DNA from 4 places in the Delftia deserti genome. Region 4 is predicted to be linked to each of the others. Evidence: predicted binding sites of a transcription regulator. Region 4 holds the regulator's gene; each other region holds the start of a gene.
What was found. Region 4 encodes FNR, which switches genes on or off when oxygen is low (the NO sensors DNR and NnrR bind a similar motif). Its sites were predicted from a motif close to TTGATNNNNATCAA; they were not measured.

Region 1 (4,273 bases), 1.9 Mb from region 4:
GAAATCATCAACCCTGATCATGTCATCGCCAACCTGTCGCAAGGCGGCAAGCTGGACATGCAGATCAAGGTGGAGAAGGGCCGCGGCTATGTGCCCGGCAACGTGCGCCGCTATGGCGACGAGTCCACGAAGTCGATCGGCCGCATTGTGCTGGACGCTTCGTTCTCGCCCGTCAAGCGCGTGAGCTACGCCGTCGAATCGGCCCGCGTTGAACAACGCACCGACCTCGACAAGCTGGTGGTGGAGATCGAAACCAATGGTGCGATCACTGCCGAGGACGCCGTGCGCGCCTCCGCCAAGATCCTGGTAGAACAGCTTGCCGTGTTCGCTCAGCTGGACGGCGGCGATATCGCCAGCGTCTTCGATGCTCCGGCCGGTGGCCGTGGTGCCGCAACCGCCTTTGATCCCATCTTGCTGCGTCCCGTGGACGAGCTGGAACTCACCGTGCGTTCGGCCAACTGCCTCAAGGCAGAGAACATCTACTACATCGGCGACCTGATCCAGCGTACCGAAAACGAGCTGCTCAAGACCCCCAACCTGGGTCGCAAGTCGCTCAACGAGATCAAGGAAGTCCTGGCTTCCCGCGGTCTGACGCTGGGCATGAAGCTCGAGAACTGGCCGCCTGCCGGCCTGGAAAAGCGCTAAGCGCTATAATTGCGGGCTCTCCTTTTTGGAGAGCCTCAGTGCCTCGGGCAGTACCTGATACGGCTGCCCGAATTAATCAACAACTTGCGCAAATTCGGTTGAGGCAAGCTGCAGATCCGGTAACGGGTCCGGGCTTGCATCCTTGTTTGCGCAAGCCCTAATTACATATTTTAGGAATAAAGCACCATGCGTCACGGTCACGGCCTCCGCAAACTCAATCGCACCTCTTCGCACCGCCTGGCGATGCTGAAGAACATGATGAATTCGCTCATCGAGCACGAAGCCATCAAGACCACCGTTCCCAAGGCCAAGGAACTGCGCCGCGTGATCGAGCCCATGATCACCCTGGCCAAGGTCGACACCGTTGCCAACCGCCGTCTGGCATTCGACCGCCTGCGCGACCGCGACAGCGTGACCAAGCTCTTCAACGAGCTGGGCCCCCGCTTCGCCAAGCGTCCTGGTGGCTACACCCGTATCCTGAAGATGGGCTTCCGCGTGGGCGACAACGCCCCCATGGCCTTCGTGGAACTGGTCGAGCGCGCTGAAGAAGGCGCCGCCGAAGCCAAGGCAGCTGAATAATCTGCTATAATTTTGGAATACCGCGCGATGGAGCAGTCTGGTAGCTCGTTGGGCTCATAACCCAAAGGTCGGAGGTTCAAATCCTTCTCGCGCAACCAAATTGAAAAGGGCTACGACAGTGTCGTAGCCCTTTTTTCATGCCCTCGCGCCAGGGCAAAGGCCAGGCTGACAGCCCGGCATCAGCCGCCCAGCTGGTTGCCGATGCGCTGGCCCAGCCGCAGGCGCACGCGGTGGGCGATTTCCTGGGCGACCTCGGGGCTGAGCACTTCGCTGATGTGCAGCAGCTCGGTGTAGTGCATGCACAGAAGGCCTCGCAGGGTCTTGAATGCGGCATCGTGCTCGGCGCCGCAGACGCTGGCGTCATTGGCCAGCACGCGCTCCACCACGCCGGCCTGCAGCAGCGGGATCTTGCAGATGACGGCGTGGCGGGCGATCTCCAGGTCGATTTCCTGGAGCCGGCATTCCCATTCCTCGGGCAAGAATCGGTTGGCTGGCATGTCGGCTTTTCTCCTTTTTTCACTGCATGGGTACACCGGGGCGAAAGACACCCGGTCCGGGGATGCTGTCATGTGGGTGGGGCTCGGTGGCCTGGGTTGCCAGGTTTACTGGCGCGGCCTTGATGCCTGTCAAACTTCGGTGGCGCAGGCGCCCGCCGGAAGCCGGGCTCATGCTGCACTGCATCATGATGTCAGTCATGCGGCGCGGCCGCCAGTGCCCGTGCAGGCTGGTGGGCTTTTGCTCCCGGCAGGCCATGCTCTCTCGGCGCCGCTCCGGCAACGCAAAGGATCCACATGCTCGAGAAGATCGCCTCGCTGTTCCGCTATTTCAAGGCGGCCGTGCCGTTCCGGCTGGTGCCGGCACTGATCGCCACCGCCGTGCTGTTCGGCCTGCTGCTGGTGCCCGTGCCCGAGGGGCTGACGCCCAAGGGCTGGCAGCTGGTCGCCATTTTCCTGACCACCATCGTGGCCATCATCCTCAAGGTCATGCCCATTGGCGTGATGGCCTTGATGGCCATCGTCATCGTCTCGCTGTCCCAGGTCACCTCCGGCTCGTCCAAGGGTGCCATCACCGATGCGCTGAGCAGCTTTTCCAGCCCGCTGATCTGGCTGATCGTGGTGGCCATCCTGATCTCGCGCGGCCTCAAGAAGACGGGGCTGGGCAGCCGCATCGGCCTGATGTTCATCGCCCTGCTGGGCAAGCGCACCATCGGCATCGGCTACGGCCTGGCGATCTGCGAGCTGGTGCTGGCACCGTTCACCCCCAGCAACACGGCGCGCGGCGGCGGCATCGTGCACCCGATCATGAAATCCATCGCCAATGCCTTCGAGTCGGACCCGGCCAGGGGCACGCAGGGCAAGGTGGGCACCTACCTGGCCCTGGTCAACTACCACGCCAACCCCATCACCTCGGCCATGTTCCTGACCGCCACCGCGCCCAACCCGCTGGTGGTGGATTTCGTGGCCAAGGCCACGGGCCAGGCCCTGCACCTGAGCTGGACCACCTGGGCGCTGTACATGCTGCTGCCGGGCCTGCTGTGCCTGCTGCTGATGCCGCTGGTGATCTATCTGCTGTCGCCGCCCGAGCTCAAGGCCACCCCCAACGCCGTGGAATATGCACGCAGCGAGATGGCGCGCATGGGGCCGCTGTCGGGCAAGGAGCGCGTGATGCTGGGCACCTTCGGCCTGATGCTGCTGCTGTGGGCCAACGTGCCGCAGATGCTGTTCGGCCCGGCCTTCGTGCTGGACCCGACCGTGGTGGCCTTCCTGGGCCTGTTCGTGCTGATCATCACCGGCACCATCGACTGGGATGATGTGCTGTCCGAGAAGAGCGCCTGGGACACCCTGGTCTGGTTCGGCGCCCTGGTCATGCTGGCCGAGCAGCTCAACAAGCTCGGCGTGGTGTCCTGGTTTGCCGTGGGAATGAAGAACGCCATCGTCGCCAGCGGCCTGGACTGGCTGTCGGTGGCGGCCATCCTGGTGGGCGTGTTCGTGTTCTCGCACTACCTGTTCGCCAGCACCACGGCCCACATCAGCGCGATGATGCTGGCCTTCCTGACCGTGGGCGCGCAGCTGATTCCGGCCGACTATGTCGTGCCCTTCATGCTGATGATGACGGCCGGCTCGGCCATCATGATGACGCTGACCCACTACGCCACCGGCACCTCGCCCATCATCTTCGGCAGCGGCTATGTCACGCTGGGCAACTGGTGGCGCGTGGGTGCGGCCATGTGCGTGATCGAGCTGCTGATCTTTGCCGTGGTCGGCAGTGCCTGGTGGAAGCTGCTGGGCCTGTGGTGAGGGCGTGCGCCCTCAAGCCGTGGTCCGTGGCTCGCCCAGCGACAGCATGAGCCGGTTGGCCCAGTTGAAGAAGGCCGTGCCGTGCAGCACATCGGAGATGGCGGCATCGTCCAGGCCTGCGGTGCGCAGCGCATCGATGTGGGCGGGCTCCAGCGCAGGCGGGGTCTGGGTCAGCGCCACGGCGGCCGTGACGATGGCATTCCAGCGCGGCCCCAGGTCCGTGCCCGGGCCTTCGTCGAGCAGGCGCTGCACGTCGCCGCCCCGGCGCGAGAAGTGCGTGGCAAAGCGCGCATGGACCGAGGCGCAGTAGATGCAGCCATTGGCGCGCGAGGTGGCTGCAGCGGCCAGCTCGCGCTCGGCGCGCGGCAGGCCGGCGTCGGGGTTGTAGAAGATGTCCTTGTCGGTGCGCGTGCGCGCGCCCAGCGTGTCGGGGTCGCGCGCCAGCAGGCGGAAGTAGGGCGACTGCGCGCGTGATGCATCGACCAGGCCCGCATGGTGGCGCTCGGTCAGCTCGCTTTCGTCCAGTGGCTCAATCCATGGCAGCCAGTCGAGCTGATCCTGGGTGAAGACCTGGGGAGCGGCGGAGTTCGTTGAGGTCATGGCTGGGCTTGCAGGGTGTTGGGTTGACGGACTGCCGGGGGCGCGGGGCGTGCAGCCAGCACGCGCAACCCCGCCACCACGCGGATCTGGAAGGACAGGAAGGACGCCAGCTGGGACAGGATGACGATGTCCGTCTCGCTCCAGCCCGCCTG
Region 2 (4,273 bases), 1.8 Mb from region 4:
GAAGCCGCAGCCGTCGTCGCAGACTTCGAAGCGCCAGGGGTGGCGACCCACGCGCAGCTGCACATGCCTGGCACCCGCGTGCTTGCGCACGTTGGACAACGCCTCCTGCACCATGTGCAGCACCTGGATCTGCACATCGGGCGCCAGCGGCAGGCCCTGGCCCGACATGGTCAGCGAGGTGGCGATGCCCGTCTGGTGCTCGAACTTGGACAGCGTGGCGCGCAGCGCGGCCTCGATGTCCTCGGCGCTGGTGCGCGTGCGGAAATGCACGAGCAGCTCGCGCACGTCGGCATAGCATTCGCGCACGCCGACTTCCAGTTCGTCCAGGCTGCGGTCGCGCGCCTCGTCGCGGCCCTTGGCCACGGCGTCGCGCAGCAGCTGGGTCTGTATCTTGAGAAAGGCCAGCGACTGGGCAATGGAGTCATGCAGCTCGCGTGCGATCAGGCCGCGCTCCTCGGCCACGGCGGCCTCGCGCTCCAGCGCCGTGGCGCGCAGGCTTTCCATGGCGCTGGCCAGGTGGCGCGCCATGGCGGACAGCAGGTCGCGCATGCCATCCGTGAGCACCACGGTGGAGCGAAAGAACAGGTTGACCTCGCCCAGCAGGCGCTGCTGCAGTTGCACGGGAATGCTGACCACGGTCCGGAAGCCTGCCTCGCGGCAGTGCGGCAGCTGCAGGTCGCTGGCCGGCGTGATGGGGATCACGCGCAACCGCGCCTGCTCGCGCGGCTGGCCGCACAGGCAGGCTCCCGTGTGCAGGCAGTGCTCCTGCACCGACATGGACTGGGGCAGGCCGTCGCCGGCCAGCAGCACGTAGCGCTCGTTGGCCTCGTCGGACCAGCGCACCGTGGCCGCATCGGCCTGGGCCGCCAGGCGGACCTGGCGCACAAAGCCTTCGGCCAGGGCCTGGAGGCTGGCGGCCTCCGACGCCTGCACGCTGACCGCGTACAGCGCCTGCAGCTGCTGGTGCTGCACGTTGAGGCTGGCGGTCTTCTCGCGCACCTTGTCCTCCAGCTCGGCGTGCGAGCTTTGCAGCGACTGGGCCATGAGGTTGAAGCCTGCGGCCAGCTGGCCGAACTCGTCATCCACCTCCACGCGCATGCGCGTGTCCAGGTGTCCGCGGCGCATGCGCTCCAGCGCCGAGCGCAGCTGGCCCACGGGATGCAGCACCAGCCAGTAGCTGGTGGCCATGAAACTCACGGCCGCGATGATGGCCAGCGCCATCAGGCACATCTGGAACAGGTGCAGGATGGCCGTCCAGCGCGAGAGCCGGTCCTCGATGGCCTCGACGAAACCGTCCACCTCGCGCACGAAGGCGTCGGCGCTGCCCATGATGGCTTGCGCATCCACATGGTCCTCGGCCTGCCACTGCGTGCGCAGCGCACTCCAGTCGCCGCGTATGCGCTCGTAGCGCGCGCTGACCACATCGCTCCAGGGCACGAACAGCGGCCGCGACATGTCGCCGCTGCGCAGCAGGTCCAGGCTGGCGTCGAACTGCCGTGCGCGCTCCTGCCACTGCGCAGGCGCCTCGTTCTGGCGCGCCATGGCCATGCGCACCATGCTCATGCGCAGCCGTCCGGCCTCGTTCACCGCCGCCGCGCCGCCCTCCAGCTGCCAGGCCACCCACAGCGTGAAACCGATCGATGCCACGGCCGCGAGCAGGCAGGCCGCGCCCATGAGCAGCAGCTTGGTCGAAAGCGAGGGCTTGCCATGCATGACTGCAATGTAGCCATTGCACACCGGCGCGTCTTGACCTGAATCAAGCGCCATCCATTGCCGCAAAGGCTGGCACCTGCGGCTGCCCCCAATGCCCACAGGGCCTATGGAGCCCCCGGGCGAGGCCAGTGTTTAGCATGGGGCCATGCAAGTCCGCTCCATCCCCCGCCCCTTCATCCGCAACCCCGGCCTCGCCGGCCTGGCTGCGGCCGCATTGCTGGCGGCAGCCCTTGCCGGCTGCGCCAGCTCCTCCGCCCCGGCGCGGGACTGGACGCAGCAGTTGCAGCGCTGGTCCGACGCGCCCATCGTGCTGCTGGGCGAGCAGCACGATGCGGTCGCCCACCAGGCCTGGCAGCAGGCCACGGTGGAGCAGTTGGCAAAACAGGAGCGCCTGGCCGCGCTGGTGATCGAGATGGCACCGCGCACCGGCTCCACCGCGTCCCTGCCGCGCGATGCCTCCGAGGACGCGGTGCAGCAGGCCCTGCAATGGCAGGACGCGGCCTGGCCCTGGCCGCGCTACCGCGGCGTGGTCATGGCCGCCGTGCGCGCGGGCGTGCCCGTGCTGGGCGGCAACCTGCCGCGCGCCGACATGAAGCAGGCCATGCGCAACGAGAACCTGGACACCCACCTGCCGCCCGAGGGCTGGCAGCGCCAGCTCGACGCCATCCGCGAAGGCCACTGCGGCCTGCTGCCCGACGCCCAGCTGCCGCCCATGGCCCGCATCCAGCTGGCCCGCGACGCCAGCATGGCCGAGGTGGCCAGGGCCGCTGTCAAGCCCGGCAAGACCGTGCTGCTGGTGGCCGGGCGCGGCCACGTGCTGCGCGGCGTGGGCATTCCCACCTGGCTGCCCGAGGCCGCAGGCGCCAAGGTGGCCGTGGCGCAGGCGGGGGAGACATCGGTGGCGCAGGCCTCGGATGTGGATTGGCTGCAGAAGACGGATGCCCTGCCCGCCAAGGACCACTGCGCCGATCTGCGGGAGAAGTTCAGGAATCCGCCGGCGCCGCGGGCCGATGCGAGCTGAAGCCCGCTGATTCCTGAAGAGGTTGCGGCCGGCCTTGCGACCGGCAGGTCAAGCCTGTGGCGGCACAGGCGCAGGAAATCAGCGGTAGAAGGCTTCCACGGCGCCCTTGAGCTTGATCAGCAGGGGCCTTCCCTTGCGGTCCACCGTCTTGCCGGCCGGCACCTTGATCCATCCCTCGCTCACGCAGTATTCCTCCACATCGAAGCGCTCGTTGCCGTTGAAGCGGATGCCGATGTCGTGCTCGAACACGGCGGCCACATGGTGCGGGCTGCGCGGGTCGATGGACAGGTGGTCGGGCAGTGCGGGGCGATCGGCGGGTGCGTTGGCGTCGGTCATGGTCTTGTTCTCGCAAGAGGGTTCTGAAGAAAGCCGGTATTGTCAGCGCAATTCGCAGGCAGGCGCTGGCTGACAGGCTTTGGCGGCAGGCATCGTCATGCGGATGGCGGACGGGCGTCGTATGCTGCGCTCCATGCTGTCGCCAGAGCAACGTCAAACACTGAAGTCGGCCAAACGCCTGCCGCTGGCGCTGCTGCTGTTCGTGGCGCTGGGCTTCGTGGCCTCGTCCGTGGCGGCGGGGCACTGGCAGCAGGTGCCGCTGTGGCTGGCCTGCATCAAGGCCGTGACCGAGGCCTCGCTGGTCGGCGCGCTGGCCGACTGGTTTGCGGTGTCGGCGCTGTTCCGGCGCATTCCGCTGCCCCTGGTCGGGCGCCACACGGCCATCATTCCGCGCAACAAGGACCGCATCGGCGAGAACCTGGCGAATTTCGTGCGCGACAAGTTCCTGGACGGGCCTTCGCTGGTGGCGCTGATCGAGCGCCATGATCCTGCGCGCGCGCTGGCCGGTTGGCTGACCACGCCTGCCAACAGCGCCCTGCTGGGGCGGCAGGTGGCGCGGCTGGCGCTGGCGGCGCTGGAGATGGTGCAGGACCGGCAGGTGGAGCGGTTCCTGACCCAGGCATTCAAGGCCTTGCTGGCCCAGGTGGACCTGCCCCGCGCGGCGGCGGATCTGTTGTCGGGCCTGACCAAGGACGGCCGCCACCAGGCCGTGCTGGACGATGTGCTGGCCCGCGTCAGCGGCGTGCTGCGCGAGGCCGAGACCCATGTGCTGATCGCCCAGACCATCGTGCTGTGGCTCAAGCGCGAGCATCCGCTCAAGGAAAAGATGCTGCCCACGGACTGGCTCAGCGACAAGGGCGCCAGCGCCATTGCGGGCGCGCTCGACAGCCTGCTGCAGGACATTGCCAGCAATCCAGAACACCACATGCGCAAGGCCTTCGACGCCTCCGTGGACCGGCTGGTCACACGGCTGCAGTCCGACCCTGCCATGTCCGAGCGCGCCGAGCGGCTGCGCCACTACCTGCTGCACGACGAGAAGCTGGCCGGCTACCTGCGGGCGCTGTGGCTGGGACTGCGCGCCAAGCTGCAGGCGGACCTGGCCAACGAGCATTCGCAGGTGGCGCGCAAGACCGCCGCCATGGGCCGCTGGCTGGGCCAGTCGCTGGCGCACGACGAGGCGCTGCGCAGTTCCATGAACGAGCG
Region 3 (4,273 bases), 5.5 Mb from region 4:
GGAGCGCGAAACCATCAAGATCTGCCGCAAGGAAACCGCGCGGCCAGAGGCCGAGCGCAAGACGCAGCAGTTTGAATCGGTGCAGGACTGCGACAGGCTCGAATTCGACTTCAAGCAGCGCTACGGTGAAAACCCCTGAGGCGAAGTCACAACGAAAAAGGCCGGCAGAGCCGGCCTTTGGCTTGCTGGAGCCTGTTCAGTCACGCGTCTCGATGGCGCGGTTGATACCCAGCGCCGCCAGCGTGCACAGCGCACCCGACAGCAGATAGATGCCCAGCGCCACCAGTCCGAAGCGCGAGGACACGCCCAGGGCCACCAAGGGAGCGAATGCCGCGCCCACCAGCCAGGCCATGTCCGAGGACAACGCGGCCCCCGTGTAGCGATAGCGTGAGGGGAAGTTGGACGTCACCGTGCCTGCGGCCTGGCCATAGGACAGGCCCAGCAGGATGAAGCCGACGATGATGAACACGTTGTTGCCCGTGGTTCCGCTGCCCAGCAGCCAGGGCGCCAGGAAGCTGAAGATGCCGATCAGGCAGGCCATGGTGCCCAGCGTGTTGCGCCGCCCCACACGGTCGGCCAGCCAGCCCGAGACCATGATGGCGGCAGCCGCACAGAAGGCGCCCACGATCTGCACCCCGAGCACATGGGTGACCGACTGGTCCGAGTACAGCGAGATCCAGGACAGAGGGAAGATGGTCACCAGGTGGAACAGCGCAAAGCTGGCCAGGGCGGCAAACGCGCCGATCACCACGTTGCGGCCTTCGTCGCGCATCAGCGGCAGCACGCCCATGGGCTCCAGCTCACGCTGCTGCAGCAGTTCGGTGTAGGACTGGCCCACGACCAGGCGCAGCCGGGCGAACAGTGCCACGACGTTGATGGCAAAGGCCACGCAGAAGGGATAGCGCCAGCCCCAGCTGAGGAACTCGTCGGCTCCCACATGGGCGTAGATGAAGGCAAACAGCCCTGCCGCGAGCACGAAGCCCAGGGGCGCGCCCAACTGGCCCATCATCGAATACCAGCCCCGCCGGTTCTTGGGGGCCGACATGGCCAGCAGCGAAGGCAGCCCGTCCCACGAGCCGCCCAGCGCAATGCCCTGCCCTATGCGCAGCAGCGCCAGCACGATGATGGCGTTCACCCCCGCCTGCTGGTAGCCGGGCAGGAAGGCCATGCCCACGGTGCACACGCCCAGCAGGAACAGCGCCAGCGTCAGCTTGGTCGCCCGCCCCCAGCGCCGCTGCACGGCCATGGACAGCGCCGTGCCCAGCGGCCGTGCCACGAAGGCCAGCGAGAAGATGGCGAACGACATCAGCGTGCCGTCGAGCTTGGAAAGGTAGGGGAACAACAGTGCCGGGAAGACCAGCACGCAGGCGATGCCGAACACGAAGAAGTCGAAGTACTCCGAGGATCGCCCGATGATCACGCCGACGGCGATTTCGTTGGGCGTGACATCTTCGTGGGTGTCGGCGCGGGACAGAGATTCTTTGCTCTCATAGCTTCCGTGGGGGAAGCTTGCAGTTGTGTCGAGGCCGCTCATAGATGGATGCTCCTTGTCTCGTCTCACTGACAGCTCTGTTCTACGCCCTCGCTTGATCTGGCGCAAGGCGGTTTCCACCTCAACCGGCCTCGGTGTTTGTCCTGCTGCGCGCGACGCGAAATTGCGGCCTCCGGACCACCAGGCACCTGCCGCGCACCCGCCCAGGTAGCAGAAAGTTCCCGGCTTCTCCTTGACGTTGGACAAAATGTCCAATGGACAAATTTATACTTCGTAATACATTTGCCCGGATCTTGTAATCCGCGTTTCTATGTAAACGCGCTCTTGTTGCGCCCCTAGCATGCTAAAAATCAAGGAACTCCGTGGGCCTGCGTGGCTCACCGCGGCCGCTTTGACAGCCAGTCTCACTGGCTGCAGCAAAGCCGTCGTGCTCAACCCCGCCGGCGACATCGCCGCGCAGCAAGGCAACCTGGTGGTCACGGCCACCTTGCTGATGCTGATCATCATCATCCCGGTGATCATCCTCACGCTGCTTTTCGCCTGGAAATACCGCCAGTCGAACACCGAGGCCCACTACGACCCCGAATGGCACCACTCCACCACGCTGGAGCTGGTGATCTGGTCCGTGCCGCTGATGATCATCATCGCGCTGGGCGCCATCACCTGGATCAGCACCCACAAGCTGGACCCCTACCGTCCGCTGGACCGCGTCTCGGCCACCAAGCCGCTGAGCACCGATGTCAAGCCGCTGGAGGTGCAGGTCGTGGCCATGGACTGGAAGTGGCTGTTCTTCATCCCCGAAAAAGGCATCGCCACCGTCAACGAGCTGGCCGCTCCCGTGGATCGTCCCATCCACTTCAAGCTGACCGCCACCTCGACGATGAACTCCTTCTACGTGCCTGACCTGGCCGGCATGATCTATGCCATGCCAGGCATGCAGACCGAGCTGAACGCCGTGATCAACAAGCCCGGCGTGTTCCACGGCCTGGCATCGCACTACAGCGGCGCCGGCTTCTCGGGCATGACGTTCAAGTTCCATGGCCTGAGCAACGAAGAGTTCGAGCAGTGGGTTGCCAAGGCCAAGTCCGAAGGCAAGGCCCTGACGCGCGATACCTACCTGAACCTGGTCAAGCCCAGCGAGCGCAACCCGGTCGAGCGCTTCGCCACGGTGGACGAAGGCCTGTACGACAAGGTGCTCAACCGCTGTGTCGAAGAAGGCAAGATGTGCATGCATCACATGATGGCCATCGACGCTGCCGGCGGCGAAGCCTATCTCAAGGCCGTGGGCATGAACCTGCCCCAGGATGTGTGCACGGTGCAAAACGCCGACCGCGTCGTGGCCTTCCTGGACCAGCGCGACGGCTCCGCAGCCGCTGCGCAGCAATAAGCAGTTAGCGGACGCGGACGACGGCCAGACCGCCGCCCGCTCCCATCACGACCTAAGAGACTCGATATGTCTGAACATACCTCCCCGGCACAGGCCCACTGGCTGCTGGGACGCATCACTTGGGACTCCATCCCGATGGCGCATGAGCCCATCGTGCTGGCGACCTTCATCGCCGTGGTGCTCGGCGGCCTTGCCGTGCTGGGCCTGCTCACCAAGTTCCGCCTGTGGGGCCCGCTGTGGCGCGACTGGCTGTGCAGCATCGACCACAAGAAGATCGGCATCATGTACATGATCCTCGGTCTGGTCATGCTGCTGCGCGGCTTTGCCGACGCGCTGATGATGCGCCTGCAGCAGGCCATGGCCTTCGGCGACAACCTGGGCTATCTGCCTCCGCACCACTACGACCAGATCTTCACGGCCCACGGCGTGATCATGATCTTCTTCGTGGCCATGCCTTTCGTGACCGGCCTGATGAACTATCTGGTGCCGCTGCAGATCGGCGCCCGCGACGTGTCCTTCCCGTTCCTGAACAACTTCAGCTTCTGGATGACCACGGGCGGCGCCGTGCTGGTGATGATCTCGCTGTTCCTGGGCGAGTTCTCCACCTCCGGCTGGCTGGCACTGTCCAACCTGGGGGCGCAGAACCCCGGGGTCGGGCTTGACTACTACATCTGGGGATTGCAGGTGGCCGGCGTCGGCACCACGCTGTCAGGCATCAACCTGATCGTGACCATCATCAAGATGCGCGCACCCGGCATGAACCTGATGAAGATGCCCGTCTTCACCTGGACCGCCCTGTGCACCAACGCGCTGATCGTGGCCTCGTTCCCCATCCTGACCGCAGCCCTGGTGCTGATGTCGCTGGACCGCTACGTCGGCACGAACTTCTTCACGAACGAGCTGGGCGGAAACCCCATGCTGTACGTGAACCTGATCTGGATCTGGGGCCACCCCGAGGTCTACATCCTGATCCTGCCCTGCTTCGGCATCTTCTCGGAGATCGTCTCGACCTTCAGCCGCAAGCGCCTGTTCGGCTACACCTCCATGGTGTACGCGACGGTGTGTATCACCATCCTGTCCTACCTGGTCTGGCTGCACCACTTCTTCACCATGGGCTCCGGCGCCAGCGTGAACACCTTCTTCGGCATCACGACGATGATCATCTCGATCCCGACGGGCGCCAAGATCTTCAACTGGCTGTTCACCATGTACCGCGGCCGCATCCGCTTCACGGTGCCGATGCTGTGGACCGTGGGCTTCATGTGCACCTTCGCCATCGGCGGCATGACCGGCGTGCTGCTGGCCGTTCCCCCGGCCGACTTCGTGCTGCACAACAGCCTGTTCCTGATCGCCCACTTCCACAACGTGATCATCGGCGGCGTGGTGTTCGGCGT
Region 4 (4,273 bases):
AGGCGGCGCGGCCGGCAGACTCCAGCCAGGCGGGCTGGCGGGCCTGCACCATCATGGCCAGGCCCCAGGCCATCACGGCGACATGGGTCAGTGTCCAGAACGGCTGCAGCGCCGTGGTCTGGCTGGTGAGCCAGGACAGGCTCTCCATGGCCATGGCCGAGGCAGCGCCCAGGCTGGCATAGCCGGCCAGACGTCCGCCATGGAACAGCGCCGTGCGCAGCCACAGCCGGCCTTGCAATCCATGCACGGCCACCACCTGGGAGCCGCCGCCCCGCCCCGCCCCGCCCGTGACCACGCCGCAGGGCGCCGCGCACATGGCAAGGCAATGGGGCCCGCCGACGAGCCCCATGATCAAAGCGGTCCAGAGCAGCGACAACAGCATGGGGCCTAGATGATCCTCGAAAACCGCGCCCGGTTCTTGTCCGCCTGCAGATATCGGTCAAACAGCATGGCCACGCCACGCACGAAGTACCAGCCCATGGGAGTGACCTGGAAGCCCTCGTCGCTGATCTGCACCAGGCCCTTGGCCTGCAGGTCCTCCAGGGCCGCCATCTCGGGCGCGAAGTACTCGCGAAAGCCCAGCAGCCAGGCCTGCTCCATGGGTTCGAACAGCACGGCGCCCTGGCACATGATGGCCATGATGACGGCGCGGCGCACCAGGTCGTCGCGCGACAGCGCCAGGCCCCGCACCACGGGCAGGTGGCTGGCGTCGATGGCGTCGTAGTACTCCTCCAGCGTCTTGGCGTTCTGGCTGTAGCTGGCGCCCACCTTGCCGATGGCCGAGACGCCCAGCGCGATCAGGTCGCAGTCGGGCTGGGTGCTGTAGCCCTGGAAGTTGCGGTGCAGCCGGCCCTGGCGCTTGGCCACGGCCAGCGAGTCCTCGGGCAGGGCGAAGTGGTCCATGCCCACGTAGACATAGCCACCGTCCATGAACGCGGCGATGGAACGCGACAGCATGGCCAGCTTGTCGGCCCCCTGCGGCAGATCCTCGGCCGCAATGCGCCGCTGCGGCTTGAAGCGCTCAGGCAGGTGGGCATAGGCATAGAGCGCGATGCGGTCGGGCCGCAGCGCGTTGACCTGGGCCAGCGTGCGCTCGAAGGATTCGGGCGTCTGCTTGGGCAGGCCGTAGATCAGGTCCACGTTGATGGAGGCAAAGCCCAGCTGCCGCGCGGCCGCCACCAGCTCGAACACCTGCTCTGCCGGCTGCACGCGGTGCACCGCGATCTGCACCTGCTCGTCAAAGTCCTGCACGCCGAAGCTCAGGCGGTTGAAGCCCAGCTCCTTGAGCACGGCCAGGCGCTCGACGCTGACGGTGCGCGGATCGACCTCGATGGAGTATTCGCCGCCCGGCTCCAGCTTGAAATGCTCGCGCAACAGGCCCATCAGCGTACGCAGCTCGTCGTCGGAGAAGAAGGTGGGCGTGCCGCCGCCCAGGTGCAGCTGGCTGACGGTCTGGCCCTTGCCGCAATGGGCCGTGTGCAAGGCCATCTCGCGCGCCAGGTAGTCCAGGTAGACGGCGGCGCGATCGTGGTGGCGCGTCACGATCTTGTTGCAGGCGCAGTAGTAGCACAGCGACTCGCAAAAGGGCACGTGCACATACAGCGACAAAGGCATGGCACGCGCTGCGGTACTCGATTTGCGTTGTTGCAGCGCCAGGATATAGTCCTCTGCACCAAAGGCCTCGACAAAGCGGTCGGCGGTAGGGAACGAGGTGTATCGGGGCCCCGGTACGTCAAAGCGACGCAGCAGCTCTGGGGTGACAGCGGTCATGGGTTTTTCCTCTAATACCTTGACTGTGCCGCAGCACATCGGTCATGTCCTTGACTCATATCAAGAGTTGTTTGAGGCACTGCTGCGACAATTTGATCCAACTCATCGCAATCCACGAGGTCACCGCCGGCACGCTGTGTGCCGCTGATGTTTATCACTCCATGAACCTTCAGACCATCAAAGCCTCCTGCTCCAACTGCAACCTGCGCGAACTGTGCATGCCCATGGGCCTGGATGCCGAGCAGATGCAGCGCATCGACGACATCGTGGCCACGCGCCGCAAGGTCAAGCGCGGAGGCCTGCTGTTTCGCAACGGCGAGGCCTTCACCTCGCTGTACGCCATCCGCACCGGCTTCTTCAAGACCTGCGTGGCCACCGAGGACGGACGCGACCAGGTCACGGGCTTTCAGATGGCCGGCGAGATCATCGGCCTGGACGGCATCGTCAACGACCACCACACCTGCGATGCCGTCGCGCTGGAAGACGCCGAAGTCTGCGTCATGCCCTTCGACAAGCTGGAAGACCTGTCGCGCGAGGTCACGGCCCTGCAAAACCATGTGCACAAGGTCATGAGCCGCGAGATCGTGCGCGAGCACGGCGTGATGCTGCTGCTGGGCAGCATGCGCGCCGAAGAGCGCCTGGCCGCCTTCGTGCTCAACCTGGTGCAGCGCCTGCATGCGCGGGGCTTTTCCAAGTCCGAACTGGTGCTGCGCATGACGCGCGAGGAAATCGGCAGCTACCTGGGCCTGAAGCTGGAGACGGTGAGCCGCACGTTCTCCAAGTTCGCGGACGACAACATCATCGAGGTGCGCCAGCGCCATCTGCGCATCCTGGACACGGAGGCGCTCAAGCGCATCGTCAATAGCCAGCAGTGCCAGTAAGGCTGCAGGGGCTGCAGGCATTCATCCGCCAATGAACAAGGCCCGCGACAGCGGGCCTTGTTCATTGCGGCCGGCGTTCTCTCAGTCCCGCCCCAGCCCCTGCATGGCCAGGTCCGGTTCGGGCTCGGAGACCACGCCGTCATTGAGATCGCGGGCCGAGCGGCCCAGCATGGTGGTCATCAGGCTGGAGAGCATGGTCACGCCCCAGAAGGCGAAGAAGGCCAGCGTGTAGATGCCCTGGCGCGACCAGCCCAGATCGCCGAGCCAATGCAGCTGCAGCGGATCAACAAAGGCAAAAACCAGCATCTCCATCACGGCGGCGGCCAGAAAGGCAGGCCAGGCAATCCACATCCAGCGTTGGGCCAACATCAGCGATCTCCTTGTGCTGTAGAGGGGGTCGCCTTCATTGTGCGCCGCGCCAACGCCTGGCGCCAAGCCCCGAAGCGCCCTGCGCGCCTGTAGGAAACCCTCACCCGTCGCACATGCCGGAGATGCGATCCGCCATGCAAAAAGGCCGCGACTGCGGCCTCGTGAGGGGGCTTGGCGCGGTCAGCGGTCCGTGGGATGGTCGTGCGCTGGCGTGGCCGCATGGTTGCGACCGGTGACGGCGGGCGCCATGCTCTTGGGCACTTCGCGCACGCCATCGGCACGCTCGTTGATCGTGATGCCGTTGCGGTAGTAGTCGGGGTCGATCACGGGATCGGCGCCATTGATGGCGATGATGGCCGTGATCACGGCGGCCACCACCACGGCGGCCGGGCCTGCCACCACCAGCCAGACATGGCCGAACTTCCACCAGGGCTTGCCGGCGTCGGGATGCGAAGCGGCCTGGGCGGGTGCGGGAACTGCGGGACTGGAAGACATGGGAAACCTCTTTCTTTCAGGCGGCAGGCGCGGACCGTGCCGCGCCTGCCAGGAACATCACCGGGGAACGAGGAACACGGCCTTTTCGGACGTGCGGCCCGCACCCGCTTGCAGGGCATCGATATCGAAGAATACGGTGTGCGAGCCCGGCTCGGCAGAACCGTAGGGAATCTGCAGGCGCGCTGCAATGCCGCGCGTCTCGGCCGGGCCGACCTCGACTTCCTGCTCGGACGCCAGCTCCAGCCCGTCCAGGCCATGGGCGCTGATGCGGTAGCGCTGGGCCTGTTCGGTGGCATTCATGATCTGCAGCCGGTAGACATTCTCCAGCTTGCCGCCCGCCACGATGCGCGACAGCGAGGCACGGTCGCGGATCACGTCCACCTTGACCGACTGGCGCAGCGCCAGGCTCACGATCATGGCCACGCTCAGGCCGACCAGCACGGCCGAGTAGATCAGCACGCGCGGACGGAAGATGCGGCGCAGCACCTGGGCGCGGCGCCACAGGCCGGCCATGGCGTTCTGCGTTGTCAGGCGGATCAGGCCGCGCGGGTACTCCATCTTGTCCATGATGGAATTGCAGGCGTCTATGCACAGGCCGCAGCCGATGCATTCGTACTGCAGTCCGTTGCGGATGTCGATGCCCACGGGGCAGACCTGCACGCACATCTTGCAGTCGATGCAGTCGCCCAGGCCCTGGGCCTTGTAGTCCACCTTCTTGGTGCGTGGCGCACGTGGCTCGCCCCGGCCCGTGTCGTAGC

Region 1: a site for FNR is predicted at 1,841-1,854, ahead of ACFPFG_RS15820 (DASS family sodium-coupled anion symporter). Genes of this name have one in related genera too.
Region 2: a site for FNR is predicted at 1,747-1,760, ahead of ACFPFG_RS15550 (type IV pili methyl-accepting chemotaxis transducer N-terminal domain-containing protein). Genes of this name have one in related genera too.
Region 3: a site for FNR is predicted at 1,725-1,738, ahead of cyoA (ubiquinol oxidase subunit II). Genes of this name have one in related genera too.

The regions. Positions count from the first base shown of each region.
Region 1 covers NZ_JBHSIH010000001.1:3,273,391-3,277,663, reverse strand. Annotated here, with positions in the region: gene ACFPFG_RS15840 (DNA-directed RNA polymerase subunit alpha) at 1-645, shown strand, start outside; gene rplQ (50S ribosomal protein L17) at 832-1,224, shown strand; tRNA gene ACFPFG_RS15830 (tRNA-Met) at 1,246-1,322, shown strand; gene ACFPFG_RS15825 (hypothetical protein) at 1,404-1,721, opposite strand; gene ACFPFG_RS15820 (DASS family sodium-coupled anion symporter) at 2,016-3,521, shown strand; gene ACFPFG_RS15815 (alkylhydroperoxidase domain protein) at 3,534-4,121, opposite strand; gene ACFPFG_RS15810 (CMD domain protein) at 4,118-4,273, opposite strand, start outside.
Region 2 covers NZ_JBHSIH010000001.1:3,211,398-3,215,670, forward strand. Annotated here, with positions in the region: gene ACFPFG_RS15550 (type IV pili methyl-accepting chemotaxis transducer N-terminal domain-containing protein) at 1-1,713, opposite strand, end outside; gene ACFPFG_RS15555 (ChaN family lipoprotein) at 1,859-2,734, shown strand; gene ACFPFG_RS15560 (DUF3297 family protein) at 2,813-3,070, opposite strand; gene ACFPFG_RS15565 (DUF445 domain-containing protein) at 3,192-4,273, shown strand, end outside.
Region 3 covers NZ_JBHSIH010000001.1:6,858,342-6,862,614, reverse strand. Annotated here, with positions in the region: gene ACFPFG_RS32305 (hypothetical protein) at 1-139, shown strand, start outside; gene ACFPFG_RS32300 (MFS transporter) at 197-1,534, opposite strand; gene cyoA (ubiquinol oxidase subunit II) at 1,833-2,879, shown strand; gene cyoB (cytochrome o ubiquinol oxidase subunit I) at 2,946-4,273, shown strand, end outside.
Region 4 covers NZ_JBHSIH010000001.1:1,375,409-1,379,681, forward strand. Annotated here, with positions in the region: gene ACFPFG_RS06545 (sulfite exporter TauE/SafE family protein) at 1-382, opposite strand, end outside; gene hemN (oxygen-independent coproporphyrinogen III oxidase) at 388-1,770, opposite strand; gene fnr (fumarate/nitrate reduction transcriptional regulator Fnr) at 1,932-2,651, shown strand; gene ACFPFG_RS06560 (hypothetical protein) at 2,733-3,020, opposite strand; gene ACFPFG_RS06565 (FixH family protein) at 3,201-3,515, opposite strand; gene ccoG (cytochrome c oxidase accessory protein CcoG) at 3,573-4,273, opposite strand, start outside.